2 regions of the Stenotrophomonas sp. YJH_SMC_133 genome follow, and region 1 is predicted to be linked to the other one. Evidence: riboswitches for the same ligand, from Rfam matches in the RefSeq annotation. Region 1 holds a riboswitch; the other holds the start of a gene.
The links. Region 1 has a riboswitch for cobalamin ahead of AC5P78_RS07035 (epoxyqueuosine reductase QueH). Riboswitches for the same ligand answer to the same signal wherever they lie in the genome.
Positions count from the first base shown of each region.

Region 2: it holds a riboswitch for cobalamin, as region 1 does, so the genes downstream of both, btuB (TonB-dependent vitamin B12 receptor) here and AC5P78_RS07035 (epoxyqueuosine reductase QueH) in region 1, are expected to answer to the same signal.

Region 1 covers NZ_JCAFTW010000004.1:96,324-103,472, reverse strand. Annotated here, with positions in the region: gene purU (formyltetrahydrofolate deformylase) at 1-800, shown strand, start outside; gene pncA (bifunctional nicotinamidase/pyrazinamidase) at 1,008-1,634, opposite strand; gene AC5P78_RS07035 (epoxyqueuosine reductase QueH) at 1,690-2,376, opposite strand; cobalamin riboswitch at 2,538-2,767, opposite strand; gene AC5P78_RS07030 (nicotinate phosphoribosyltransferase) at 2,901-4,310, opposite strand; gene AC5P78_RS07025 (bifunctional nicotinamide-nucleotide adenylyltransferase/Nudix hydroxylase) at 4,375-5,424, opposite strand; gene AC5P78_RS07020 (patatin-like phospholipase family protein) at 5,618-7,149, shown strand, end outside.
Region 2 covers NZ_JCAFTW010000009.1:69,842-76,990, reverse strand. Annotated here, with positions in the region: gene AC5P78_RS14180 (LysR family transcriptional regulator) at 1-176, shown strand, start outside; gene AC5P78_RS14175 (class I SAM-dependent methyltransferase) at 173-964, shown strand; gene gph (phosphoglycolate phosphatase) at 1,029-1,685, shown strand; gene btuB (TonB-dependent vitamin B12 receptor) at 1,786-3,627, opposite strand; cobalamin riboswitch at 3,743-3,965, opposite strand; gene AC5P78_RS14160 (histidine phosphatase family protein) at 4,109-4,687, shown strand; gene AC5P78_RS14155 (TfoX/Sxy family protein) at 4,779-5,141, opposite strand; gene AC5P78_RS14150 (GAF domain-containing protein) at 5,138-5,620, opposite strand; gene bioD (dethiobiotin synthase) at 5,689-6,372, shown strand; gene AC5P78_RS14140 (aminotransferase-like domain-containing protein) at 6,448-7,149, opposite strand, start outside.

The sequences.
Region 1 (7,149 bases):
TCTACCGCGTGTCCGGCCTGCTGTTCGACCACGGCTGCAACATCCTCGACGCCCAGCAGTTCGGCGATGAGGAGAGTGGCCGCTTCTTCCTGCGCGTGCACTTCGACCGCGATGCCGGCCTGCCGCTGGAGACCGTGCACGCCGCCATGGCCACGCTTGCCGAAGGCTTCGGCATGGACTGGCAGCTGCACGATGGCCGACGCCGCGCCCGGCTGCTGGTGCTGGTCAGCAAACAGGGGCATTGCCTCAACGACCTGCTGTTCCGCGCCCACAGCGGCCAGCTGAAGGTGGACATCGCAGCAGTGGCGTCCAACCACGCCGACTTTGCGCCGCTGGCGGCGTCCTACCAGGTGCCGTTCCACCACCTGCCGGTGACCGCCGATACACGCGCGGTGCAGGAGCAGCAGATCATCGACCTGGTCGAGCGCGAGCGCATCGACCTGGTGGTGCTGGCGCGCTACATGCAGATCCTGTCACCCACGCTGTGCCGCGCGCTGGCCGGCCGTGCGATCAACATCCACCACAGCTTCCTGCCCAGCTTCAAGGGCGCGCAGCCGTACCACCAGGCACACGCGCGTGGGGTCAAGATCATCGGCGCCACCGCGCACTATGTCACCGAGGACCTGGACGAAGGCCCGATCATCGAACAGGACGTGGCCCGCGTGGACCATGCGATGGCACCGCGTGAACTGGTGCGGCTGGGCAGCGATACCGAATCGCTGGTGCTGGCACGCGCGGTTCGCCGCCATGTGGAGCACCGCATCCTGCTCAATGGGCATCGCACGGTGGTGTTCCGGTAATCGCCCATCCCGCGTCCGCCGGGCATGGCCCGGCACTACCGAATCCTGGTTTCATCCAATGAAAAGCCCCCGGTTCGGCCGTCCCGCGATCTGTAGGGGGGCGTAGTTGGGGGGCTGGATGAATCGATTGTGTTGTTGTGGGCAGGAGCGCGCAAGCGGCATAAGCGACGTGCGCGGTAGCGCCGGGCCATGCCCGGCGGTCACGCCTCAGACGATCGCGATCCCCGCCTTGCCCAGCGCCTCGCGCACCATCACGTCGTTGGCTTCGGTCACCGGCTTGGTCAGCTCCCACAGGAACTTCACCCGGAAGCCGGACTTCACCGCGTCCTGCGCGCTCCACAGCACGCAGTAGTCACGGGCCAGGCCGCATACGTGCACTTCGCGGATGCGGCGTTCATGCAGCCAGCCGGCCAGGCCGGTGGCCGGGCGCTCGCCATCGGGGCCATGGTTCTCGCGGAAGGCGCTGTACGAATCCACCTGTTGGCGCGTGCCCTTGCGCAGGATCAGGTCGGCCACGGTCCAGTCCACGCCCGGGTGCAGGGCGGCACCGGCGCTGCCCTGCACGCAGTGGTCCGGCCACAGGGTCTGCGGCTGCGCGTGCAGCAGGATGGTCTCGAACGGGCGTTGGCCGGGGTGCTGGCTGGCGAATGAGGCATGGTCGGCCGGGTGCCAGTCCTGTGTTGCCACCACGGTGCGATAGCGGCGCTGCGCCAGCAGATCGGCAATGGGTGCCACCAGCGCATCGCCCTGGTCGCAGGCCAGGGCGCCACCGGGCATGAAGTCCGGCTGCAGGTCGATCACCAGCAGGGCGACATCGGCGGGCAGGGCGGTCATGGCAGTTCCGGTACAACAGAAGGGGCGACCAGCGTGGCCGCCCCATGCCTGCACGTCAATCGTCCTGCGGCGTCCCAGCGTCCTGCCCGTAGTACAACAGGCCGATCTTGATCCGCTCGCGGCCATTCTCGCGGCGATGGCGGTTGGCATCGCGCAGCGAGTACACGCAGCCGCAGTATTCCTGCTGGTAGAACTGCTCGCGCTTGCTGATCTCGATCATGCGGCTGGCACCGCCGCCCTTGCGCCAGTTGTAGTCCCAGTACTGCAGGCCTTCATAGCGCGAGGCGGCGCGGATGCCGCAGTCGTTGATCTGCGCCATGTTCTTCCAGCGCGAGATGCCCAGCGAAGAACTGATGGTGTCGTAACCGTGCTCGTGCGCGTACAGCGCAGTGCGCTCGAAGCGCATGTCGAAGCACATCGTGCAGCGGATGCCGCGTTCGGGCTCGTTTTCCATGCCGCGTGCACGGCTGAACCAGTTGTCGGTGTCGTAGTCGCAGTCGATGAAGGGAATGCCGTGCTGCTCGGCGAAGCGGATGTTCTCCTGCTTGCGCAGCTCGTACTCCTTCACCGGGTGGATGTTGGGGTTGTAGAAGAAGATCGCGTAGTCGATCCCGGAGGCGGTGATCGCCTCCATCACTTCGCCGGAACAGGGCGCGCAGCACGAATGCAGCAGCAGGCGCTTGCCGCCGGCGGGCAGGGTCAGGGTGGGGCGTTGGAGCTCTGTCATCGTCAGGTACCGCATGGACCGCCGGCAACGGCGGTGGCCCATGCATCAGCGCGTGGGTGAACGGGTCTGGCCGGATACCGTGAACAGGACGCGCGCGGCCACACCGCCTGCACGCGCAGGACGACGACGGCCCCGGCAACCTCCCCGCGGAGATTCCAGGTCGAGTCAGGGGACGGTCGTGTCCCCCGGCCGGGGCCGGTATTCGGGCTGATGGACTCGGGCCGCAGCCCACCTACTACCTGCCGCTTCCCAGGCGCGAGCCCAGTGCTGTTGGCAGGATTCGTTTCCATTCACCGCTGCGGGGCAGCTCCGGAATGGACGCGCGAGGCGCCTTCACCGGATTCCCGTTTAAATCCCTCCCCGCGCCGCAGCGATGGGAGGGATACCTTCGGCGTGTGCAAGGTGGACCTGTTGGTGGCGCCGGTCAAGAGCGCAGGGGTCAGAACCCGCTGCGCTGCAACGGGATCCGACCCCAGCGGAAGGAAGGGGTCGGATCCCGCTGCCACGCAGCGGGCTCTGACCCCGGTCGGGATGCACCTTCAATGCCCCACGGCCGCCCGCGTGCGGATGTCGTCCAGCCGCTGGTCGTACAGAAGATGGCCGTTCTCCCACACGGTCACCATTGCGTCCTCGAAGCCGTCCGGCAGGGTGTCGTCGCCGTTGGCCGGCAGTGGCACCGTATGCAGGCTGCCATCGTCCAGGTGGCGCAGCAGGCGCATGCGGCCGCGCTTGCTGGCCTTGCCGGCGTCGGTGACCGGATCCTTGTAGACGTCGATCCACTCGCCCTCGACCCGTGCGGCCGAGCACTTCAGCGCGAACTTCTGCGTATCGCGGTCCAGCCGCTGCAGCAGCGCACCGCCCATGCCGAAGGCCACGTTGTCGGCGGCGTAGCCGTCGTCGGTGATGCGCTGCAGGATCGCGCGGATGGTGTCCGGATTGATGCCATCGCCCTGGATCACCCGCACGTGGTTGAGCACGCGATAGCCCTTGCCGTTGATCGCGTGGCCGAAGGCTTCATCCAGCCGGCGCAGGCTTTCGGCCACCACCTCCACCGGGTCACCCGAGTCGGGACGGATGACCAGGGTGGCGCCCGACGCGATCACGTCATCGCGCAGGGTGGTGCCCCAGTGTTCGCTGATCGCGCGGTAGATGTCATAGCTGTCCGACACCACCGCCACGATCGAACCGGGCTTGCCGAACTGGCGCAGCATGTTGCGATAGGCGTCCACCTCGCGTTCGCGGCCCCAACTGGTGATGGTGCTGTGCTCGGCGGCCGGAATCGAATAGCCGGCCATCGGCGCGTGGTAGTGCGCGCGTGCCAGGCACAGCGCCGACACGGTATCGGTGCCGAGGAAGTTGACCAGGTGCGCGGCACCGCCCAACGCGGCCGATTCCAGGCTCGATACACCGCGCGCGCCGAAGTCGTGCAGCTTGAACGGCAGCTGCTCCTGCGGGTCGTCGCTGGTCTGCTGCAGGAACGCGGCGATGGTCTGCCGTGCGTGCCAGCTGATGGTGGCCACGGTGACCGGATACCACACGCGCAGCAGCAGCGTTTCCAGATACGACGGCACCCAGAACGCAGCCGGATCGGTCGACTCGATGGTCATCAGTGCCTGGTGGGTGGGCACCACGCTGCCCTCGGGAACGGCGCGGATGCGCACCGGCAGGTGGCCGCCAAGCCGGTCGACGATATCGCGCCAGCCGGCCTCGTTGAACGGTTCGCCGTGCGCGGCGAATACCGCAGCAGCGTCGTCGATGTCGGCGTGGGTGACCGGTCGTGCCAGCGCGTCCTTGAGGATCGCCTGCAGGCCGAAGAACACCGTGCGATCGTGCAGGCCGCCACGTGATTCGACGTAGAAGAACGTGGCATCGGTACCCGGCGGGTACTGCAGCCAATGGCTGGCCTTGTAGCTGTCGGTGTTGAGGAGAAGATTATCGAGGTAGTGCATGACGGAAGCTCCTTCGCGTCGAGTGACACCAGCGGTCTGTCCGCCAGTGGGGAGGCCGGGCCTGTCAGCCGCGGCCGAGGAAATACTCCAGGATGTGCAGGTGGTCTTCGAACAGCTGCGGGCCCATGTCCAGGGCTTCACTCACCGGTATCCAGCGCGCCTTGTCAGCGTCATCGCCGCCGCGCACCGGCGGCAGTTCACCGGCCGGGAATTCGAAGTGGAAACCGTGGGTGATGGTGCGGCCGCGCTGGCTGCGGTCGGGGTGGTCGAAGACCTGCTGGCCCTTCAGCGACCCCTTCAGCACCGGCAGCGGAATCTTCAGCCGGGTTTCCTCGCGTAGTTCGCGCAGGCAGCTGTCGAGCAGGCTCTGTTCCTGGCCGACGAAGCCGCCGGGCAGCGCCCACAGCCCCTTGCCGGGTTCCGAGCGGCGACGCACCAGCAGCACGTGGCCCGAATGCACCACCACCGCATCGGTGGTGACGAAGGTGGGCGCGTAGGGCGCATCCTTCCAGGCGGCCTTGTACTGTTCGATGAAGCGGTACTCGGCCACCAGCTGGCCATAGGCAGGCGCGCTTTTGCGGAACGCTTCAAGCATGTCGTACACCGGCGCCGGCACATTGCCACGCAGCATCAGCAGCGCACCGTGGAAGTCGACGTCGCCGGCTTCGAACAGGTAGCGCCGCAGCTCGGTGGCCGACAGGGTGGCGGTGTGCTGCACGTCCACCAGCGGCCACTGCGGGAACTCGCGCAGGTAGTAGCTGGACGCGTCCTTGTCCATGCCGATCAGGCCTACCTTCGCATCGGCGGCGGCGCCGTCGTTGCGCAGGGCTTCAGCCACCTGGCGCTGCACGTTGGCGATCCACTGCGCTTCGTTGTACAGGTGGTCACGCAGCGGGCGGATCAGCAGACGGTCGGTGTGGCCATCGAGGGCGGCCTGGATCATCACGGCGCGTTCGGCCACGGTCCAGGGATTGCGCAGGCTGCGGGGGGTATCGGCAGAGCCGACCAGGAAGATCAGCTTGCGGGCCCGGCTCAGGGCCAGGCGGGCAACGGCGGCGTGGCCGTTGTGGAAGGGCTCGAATCGCCCGATGAAGACGAGATAGTCGAATTCCATGAGAATCCCTCATGTCGTTGTGGCAGCCGCGGGTCTGTCCCTTGGCTTGCTGCAGATGCTACGCCGATGGCGGGGCGGGTCAAGCCTGCAGCCGTGCTTTCTGCTGAACGGCGCATCGCGTGCGCGGACTGCGCCGTTGTTCTCAGGCCCTGAGAAGCCCCTGCGCCATACTGGCACCCACGCGGCGGACGGCATGCTCGGGGGCAAGACAGTGGCGGACAAGTACTGCGATCTGGTCATGAAAGGCGGCATCACCAGCGGCATCGTGTACCCCAATGCGGTACTGGCGCTGGCGCGCGAGTATCGCTTCAAGAGCATCGGCGGCACTTCGGCCGGCGCCATCGCCGCCGCCGTGGCGGCTGCGGCGGCCTGCGGTGATCGTCGCCAGCAGGCCGGCGAGCACCTGCCCGGCGATGCAGGCTATGGCGGGTTGTCGGCGGTGTCGGCGCAGCTGTCGCGGCGCGGCTTCATCTACAGCCTGTTCCAGCCCGCACGCGGCGCACGCGCGGCCTATCGCCTGCTGGTGGTGCTGACCGGCAATGCCAGCCTGCCGCACAAGCTGCTGTGCCTGGCCGTTGCCGTGTTCGAGATCGCGCCGCTGGAAGTGCTGGTGTCGCTGGCGCTGCTGCTCGGCCTGGGCTGGTGGGGCGGTGGTTGGAGCGGGGTGGCGGCCACGCTGCTGCCGTCGCTGCTGTGTGCGTACGGTGCGGGTGTGGCCGGTGCCGCGCTTCGTGTGGCACGCGTGGCGCGACGCAATCTGCTGGGCCTGTGCAGCGGCCTCGGCCGCGATGCACGCACGCCGGCACTGACCGAGTGGCTGCACGAATGCCTGCAGCAGTTGTCCGGCAAGCCGCTGGATGCACCGCTCACCTTCGCCGACCTGCACGACGCGCCGCGCTATGCCGGCGAGCCGGACAGCCCGCATGCGATCAGCCTGCAGATGATCACCACCTGCGTGTCGCACAACGAGCCGCGCACGCTGCCGCTGGGCGGCGCGCAGTTCTGGTTCCTGCGCGAGGAATTCGAGCAGCTGTTCCCGGCCAGCGTGGTGCAGTGGCTGGTGACGCAGGCCGGCCCGCCGCTGGAGGTGGAAGGGCGGCAGTACTACCACCTGCCGCCGGGCCCGAAGCTGCCGGTGCTGGTGGCCACGCGCATGAGCCTGAGCTTCCCGCTGCTGATCAGCGCGGTGCCGCTGCATGAACCCTCACGCCGCGAACGACGCTGCGAGCCGACCGCGCCGGCGGCCGACCCCGAGCACAACGTGGCCGACAGCATGGAAGGGCTGACCAGCGCCGGGCAGGCTTGCGGCCCGGTGATCACCGCCTTCCGCATCTGCTGGTTCTCCGATGGTGGCATCAGCAGCAATTTCCCGATCCATCTGTTCGATGCCGCGTTGCCGCGCTGGCCGACCTTCGCCATCAATCTGGTCTACCCGCAGCACGCCGAAGAGGTGAACCACGGCAGCAGTGGCCGCCAGTCGCTGGAGCACGCGGTGTTCCTGCCCACCGAGAACCGACACGGCTGGCAGCGCACCTACCAGTCGATCGCCACACCGCTGGCGGCCGCCGAGCTGGGCCGCTTCCTGTTCGCGGTGGTGGCGACCATGCAGAACTGGCGCGATCTGCTGCAGGCGCGCGCGCCGGGCTACCGCGACCGCATCGTGCACGTCAGCCTGCAGGGCGACGAAGGCGGCATGAACCTGGACATGCCGCAGGAGGTGCTGAC
Region 2 (7,149 bases), on a different contig from region 1:
TGATCGAGTTGTTGCCCGAGTTCAGTCTGGACGAACTCGGCATTCATGCCGTGTACGCATCACGGCGCCAGCAGCCCGCTATCATGCGGCGATTCCTGGACTTCCTGGCCGAGTGTTTCGCCAGCCCGGCCTTCCAGGATCTGGATTGGCGCCCACCGGGCAAGGAGAACACATGAACCACGGACAGGCCTTGATCGACCACAACCGTGCTGCCTGGGACCGCCAGGCCAGCGAAGTGCGCGAATGGTCGCGCCCGGTGGAAAGCTCAACGATTGCCGCCGCGCGCGATGGCCGCTGGCAGGTGCACCTGACCCCGCGCGCGCTGCCGCTGGACTGGCTGGGGGATGTGCGCGGCCGCCGCATCCTCTGCCTGGCCTCGGGCGGTGGCCAGCAGGCCCCGGTGCTGGCGGCGGCCGGGGCGGAGGTGACCGTGTTCGATCTGTCCGATGGCCAGCTCGAGCAGGATCGTCAGGTGGCGGCGCGTGATGGCCTGCAACTGCGCACGGTGCAGGGCGACATGCGCGATCTGCACGCCTTCGCCAACGACAGCTTCGATGTGGTGTTCCACCCGATCTCCAACCTGTACGTGCCTGACGTCCGGCCGGTGTGGACCGAATGCCGCCGCGTGCTGGCGCGTGATGGCATGCTGATGGCCAGCTTCTACAACCCGGTGCTGTTCGTCGGTGCACGCGATCCGCAGCTGGATGCACAGGGCCTGATCCGACCGCAGTACGCCATTCCCTATTCGGATCTGGAAGACCTGCCACCGGCCGAGCGCGAGGCGAAACTGGCGCGGGGCGATGCGCTGACCTTCGGCCACAGCCTGACCGAACTGATCGGTGGCCAGCTCGATGCCGGCTTCGTCATCGATCGCTTCATGGAAGACTGGCAGCCGCAGCCGCGCTTCCTGATCGACCGTTACCTGCCCACGTTCCTGGCCACGCGCGCGCGCCGGATCGGTTGAGGCAGGCCTGCCCAAAATACTGCGGCGTACAATGGACGGCCCCACGTCATGCAGGTGCAGTCCCTTGCCGTATCCGTATCCGCTGGTCGTGTTCGACCTCGATGGCACGCTGGTCGACAGCGCTGCCGATATTGCCGAAGCGCTGAACCGCACGCTGGAAGACATCGGCGTGGCGCGCGTGCCGGAAGCCACCGTGCTGGGCTGGATCGGTGACGGTGTGCGTCGTCTGGTCGAGCAGGCGGTGCAGGCCGCCGGCCGCGAGGTGGACCTGGCCGAGGTGATGCCGGTGTTCATGGTGCACTACCGTGAGTGCCTGCTGCGCAGCCCGCGACTGTTCGACGGCGTGGGCGAAGCGCTGGCGCAACTGCGTGCGCGCAACGTGCCGCTGGCGATCTGCACCAACAAGCCCGAAGCACTGGTGCCGCCGCTGCTGCAGCACCTGGGTATCGGTGATGCATTCGCGCTGGTACTGGGGGGGGATTCGCTGCCGCAGCGCAAGCCCAGTGGCGAGCCACTGCGGCACATCGCCGCGCACTTCGGGCTGCCGGTGGAGTCCTGCCTGATGGTGGGTGATTCGTTGACCGACTACCGCGCCGCCGAAGAGGCCGGCATGCCGATCGCGCTAGTGCGCTACGGCTATCCGCGCGGCCTGGACCTGGCCACCGCGCATGCGGTGGCGGTGATCGACGACCTGCGTGAACTGCCGGGGTTGCGGGGCTGAAGCAGAGGGGTAGTGCCGGCCGCTGGCCGGCAACCCGGAATGCGTTGCCGAAGGTCATGATGTTGCCGGCCAGTGGCCGGCACTACCATGAACGTTGCGCTCACTTCGGCTGGTAACGCACGCTCAACTGGTACTCGCGGCCGGGCTGGTTGAACCATGCCACCGTTTCGTAGCGACGGTCGAAGACGTTGGCGGCACGTGCCAGCAGCGACCACGATGGCGTCAGTGCGTACTCAGCGCGCAGGTCCAGCGTGCCGTAGCCTCCCACCTTCACCGTGTTGGCGGCATCGTCGTAGCGCTTGCCGGCACCCTGCACGGTCAGGCCTGCGCGGAAATCGCCGAAGCGACGGTCGATGTCCAGGCGCGCGGTCTGCTGCGCGCGGCGTGGCAGCCAGTTGTCGAACTGGGTGCTGCCGCCGGTGCGGTTGCGCGGGTCGGTGTAGCTCAGCTGCGCGTTGATGTCGAAGCCGGCCAGCAGCACGCCGCCGGTCAGTTCGGCACCGCGGATGCGGGCCTTCTCCACCTGCTGCATCTTGAAGGTCGCCGCATCGTAGGTGATCAGATCATCGATGCGGGTTTCATACACATCTAGGCCCCAGTGCCAGCCCTGGCCCTGCTGCGAAACGCCGAGGTTGGCACTCTTGGACTTCTCCGGCTTCAACGTCGGCACGCCGCTCCACGGGTCGTACAGATCGCTGAAGGTCGGTGCCTTGAACGCCGTGCCATAGCTGGCGTTGAGGCGCAGGCCGTGGCCCAGCTCCATGGCCCAGCCAACGCTGCCGGTAGCGTGGTTGCCGAACTGCTGGTTGTCGTCGTTGCGTGCGCTGGCCTGCAGCTGGTGGCGGCCGAAGCGGCCCTGGTACTGCACGAATACGCCGGTGTTGCGGCGGCTGTCGACCAGGTAACCCGCGCTGCTGCCATCCAGGTTGTCTTCGCTCCAGTCCACGCCTGCGCTCAGCAGCTGGCCCTCGGCCACGCCGAAATCGCCCTGCAGGGAGGCGCTGTCGCGGTGGGTCTGTGCGCTGCCACGTGCACCGAAGTCGCCGAAGTTGTCCGACTCGTTGTCACTGCGGCCGACGTTGGCGGTGAATGCCAAGCGCTCGGACGGGGTGTAGCGCACCTTGCCGGCCAGCACCTGCTGGCGGGTTTCCGAATAGTTGTAGTAGCCGTCGTAGTGGTTCTTGCCGTCGGCGCGCAGGGCGCTGCCTTCCACGTTCCACTGCTCGTTGAAGGTGTAGCCACCGCGCAGGCTCTTGGACAGGTTGCGGTAGCCGTCGCGATCGGGCTCGTCGGCGAAACAGCCGGTGAACAGCGTGGCCGAGCCGCGGCAGGCATCGATGCCATCGGAATGCTGGTAGGCGATATCCGCACCGAACCAGCCGCGTTCGGTACCGCCGCCAATGCCACCGCTGGCTTCACGCAGGCCGTTGCTGCCACCGCCAAGCTGGAAGTGCGGGGCGAAATCGCCCTGGTTGCGGCGGGTGAAGATCTGGATCACGCCACCGATGGCGTCGGCGCCGTACAGGCTCGACTGCGGGCCGCGCACGATTTCCACGCGCTCGATCTGCGCCAGCGGCAGGTCCTGGTACATGGCCAGGCCGAGGTCGGCGCTGTTGATGCGCACGCCGTCCACCAGCACTACGGTGTGGCCGGAATTGGTACCGCGCAGGAACAGCGAGCTCTGCTTGCCGAGGCCGCCGGCATTGGCCAGGTTGATGCCGGCGCGACCGCGCAGCAGTTCCTGCAGCGAAGTGGCCTGGCTGGATTCGATCTGGGCGCGGTCGATCACCTGCGCCGGCGCGATGCTGTCCTGCAGGGCGATCGGGGTGCGGGTGGCAGTGACCAGGATCTGGTCGAGCGCGGTGGTGTCATTGGCGGCCTGGGCCAGCGCGGGCAGGGCGGCCAGCACGGCCAGGGACAGCATTCGGGACTGCAGCTTCATGGGGGACTCCGGGTGCCACGCACGCCCGCGTGGCGAAGGGGAGGAGCCGCGAAGGCAGGCGTGCGCCGATGCCGCAGCGCACGCCACGGTCATCCAGCGCCATGCCCACCGCATCGCGACCTGAGGCTTCCGGGCCGGTCTCCGGGCTTGCCGCCGGGTGGCGCGAGGCCACCGTCCAGGCGCCTTCCCATGCCTGCGGCACAGTGGCGGTGTTGCCTGGAACTGACGTGCTTACCGTTGCGGGGGCAGCGCCGGCCTGGCGTGGAATCACGCGTCACCGGCTTCCCGTTTCAACCTGCCGGCCATGGCCGCAGGTCACCTGGAAGTGCGCGCAGTCTACGGCATCGCAGGCCGTCCCGTTGCGTCGCGCCTGCGCGACTGCCTTTGCTGTGCCTTTAGAATGGTTGCTCGATCCCGTGGTGCCGTTGCCGATGTCCGCCCGTTTTCCGCTGTACCTGCGTCGCCCGTCCGGGACGCGCGCATGATCCTCGACCTGGTCCGCCATGCCGGCAATGGCCGTGATGAGTTCCTTGATGGCCGCAGCGACCCACCGCAGCTGGCCGGCCTGCCACAGGAGCTGGTCGAGGCCTACGCCGGGCAACGCTGGGAGCGGGTGATCAGTTCACCGCGGTTGCGCGCGCTGCATACGGCGATGGCCCTGGCCACGCCGCGTGGGCTGGACGTGGAAGCGGACGAGGAATGGGAAGAACTGGACTTCGGCGATTGGGACGGGCGGTCGCTGTTCGACCTGCCGGAGGATGCACTGGCGGCCTTCCATGCCGACCCGCACGCGTTCCCGCCGCCCAATGGCGAGAGCTGGGGCCACTTCGAGCGGCGCATCGCGCGCGCGCTGGATCGCCTGCTCGATGATGACGATCCGGTGCCGACGCTGGTGGTCAGCCATGGCGGCCCGTTGCGCATGGTGCTGTCGCAGGTCTGCGGCCTGCCGATGTCGCTGTGCTGGGCGCTGCGCATCGACCACGGCACGCGCCTGCGGGTGTGGCTGGAGCGCGGTGAGATCGGGCTGGTGGGTGAGCTGCTGGAGCTGCAGCAGCCCTGAGCGCACTCGCCGGGCATGGCTCGGCGCTACCGATCCCGCATCACACTGGTAGTGCCGGCCGCTGGCCGGCATCCCCAGGAACGCGGATGCCTCAATCCTCGTCCGCGCCCTCGGCCACGCTGTCCTCAGCGTCATCGTCGGCATCGAAGCGCTGCTCATGCACCGGGCCCGACGCCGGGCCGGCTGCCTTCAGCGGATGCGCAGCGATGCGTGCTTCGTAATCCTGCACCAGTGCTTCACGCTGTGGCTCGCTCAGCTCCTGCCAATGGCAGTCCAGCAACGCGCCTTCCAGCGAGTACAGCAGGTTCAGGCTGGGCTTGAAGCCGGCGCGCTTGACCTTGACGAAGGCGCCGACGGCTCCGATCGCGACCAGGTCGTCGCGGCTGCGCAGGCCGACCTGGCGCAGCCACGCCGCACTTTTCGGGCCGATGTTGCGCAGCTTCGGTGCGCTCATCCCAGCGCCTCGACGAACACGCGGGCGATGGCTTCCAGGCCAGCCTGGTCGTCGGCATCGAAGCGGCCGACCTTCGGGCTGTCGATGTCGAACACGCCGATCAGTTCATCGCCGCGCAGCAGCGGCACTACCAGTTCCGAGCGCGAGGCCGAATCGCAGGCGATGTGGCCGGGGAAGGCGTCGACGTCCTCTACGCGCTGGGTCACGCGCTGGCTGGCGGCGGCACCGCACACGCCTTTGTCCAGCGGGATGCGCACGCAGGCCGGCAGGCCCTGGAACGGGCCGACCACCAGTTCCTTGCCGTCGTACAGGTAGAAGCCCACCCAGTTCAGGTCGGGCAGGGCGTGGTAGACCAGGGCCGAGAGGTTGGCCGCGTTGGCGATGCGGTCGGACTCGGCGTAGACCAGGCCACGGGCCTGTTCCAGCAGCTGGGCGTATTGTTCCGGCTTGCTGCCGGTGAGCGAGGCATTGGCGAACATGCCAGCAGTCTAGCAAGCGTGCCGGGCCAGCGATAATGCACACACTGTTGCCCTGTTGGAGCCCGTCGATGCCGTTGCCCGCCACGCTGCCGCCCGCCCTGTTCGTCACCGGCACCGATACCGAGATCGGCAAGACCGCGGCGAGCACCGCGCTGCTGCATGTGCTGCGCCGGCGTGGCCTGCGTGCGGTGGGGATGAAGCCGGTGGCCAGCGGCAGCGAAGACCTGGGCCGGGGCCTGCGCAACGAAGACGCATTGGCGCTGCAGGCGGCCAGCTGGCCGGTACCGGACTATGCCGATCTGAACCCGTATGCGTTGCGCCAGCCGCTGGCACCGGAGCTGGCCGCTGCCGAGGACGGCGTGCAGGTGGAGCTGGCGCCGATCGTGGCAGCGTTCGAGCGGCTGCGTGCGCAGGCCGATGTCGTGGTGGTGGAGGGTGTTGGCGGTTGGCTGGCACCAGTCTCGGCCACGCTCGACCAGCTCGACCTGGTGCGCGCATTGCGGTTGCCGGTGTTGCTGGTGGTGGGCATGCGGCTGGGCTGCGTCAACCACGCGCGTCTGACCGCGCAGTCGTTGCAGGCCAGCGGCGTGGAGTGCCTGGGCTGGATCGGCAACCACATCGACCCGGCGATGCAGCGCCAGGATGAGAACATCGCAACGCTGCAGCAGCGCCTGCCGATGCCGTGCTGGGGGCGGCTGCCACATCTGCCGGGAGCGGATGGCGAAGCGTTGAGCACGCATCTGCTCGATTGACCTGGGGTAGTGCCGGCCGCTGGCCGGCAACCTCGATGTATCCACCTGCGTGCAGTTGCCGGCCAGCGGCCGGCACTACCGTGCTGCGGCCGCCAGCTCCCGCGCGATCGCACCCAACCGCTCCACCGCGCCGATGAAGCGTGCATCCAGCGTCTGGCAGCACGACAGCCGCAGGCAATGGCGATACCGCGCGCCGCGTGAATACACCTGGCCGGGCATGAACACGATGTCCTCCTGCAGTGCACGCTCGAACAGCTCGCGCGTGTCCACGCCGGGCAGTTCCAGCCACAGCAGGAAGCCACCCTGCGGTTCGGTGGCGCGGGTGCCGGCCGGGAAGTGTTCGGCCACCAGCTGGCGCAGCCGTCCGACCTGTTCGCGGTACAGCCGGCGCATGCGATGCAGGTGGTGCTCGTAGCTGCCCGCTTCCAGATAGGCCGCCACCGCGTCGCCCAGCAGCTGCGGCTCGCCGCCGGTGGACTGGAATTTCAGCAGCGCGATGCGCTCGGCGAAGCGGCCGCCATCGAGCCAGCCGATGCGGTAATCCGGCGCCAGCGTCTTGGAAAAGCCGCCGACCACCATCACCCAGCCACCGCGATCGAAGGCCTTCAGGAGCGGTGCCGGCGGTTCGCAGAACTGCAGCTCGGCATACACCGCATCTTCGATCAGCGGCAGCTGGCGTGCGTTGACCAGTTCGGCCAGGCGTTGCTTGGCGGCGGTCGGCATGGTGCAGCCGAGCGGGTTGTGCACGGTCGGCATCACCACCAGTGCGGCCAGCGG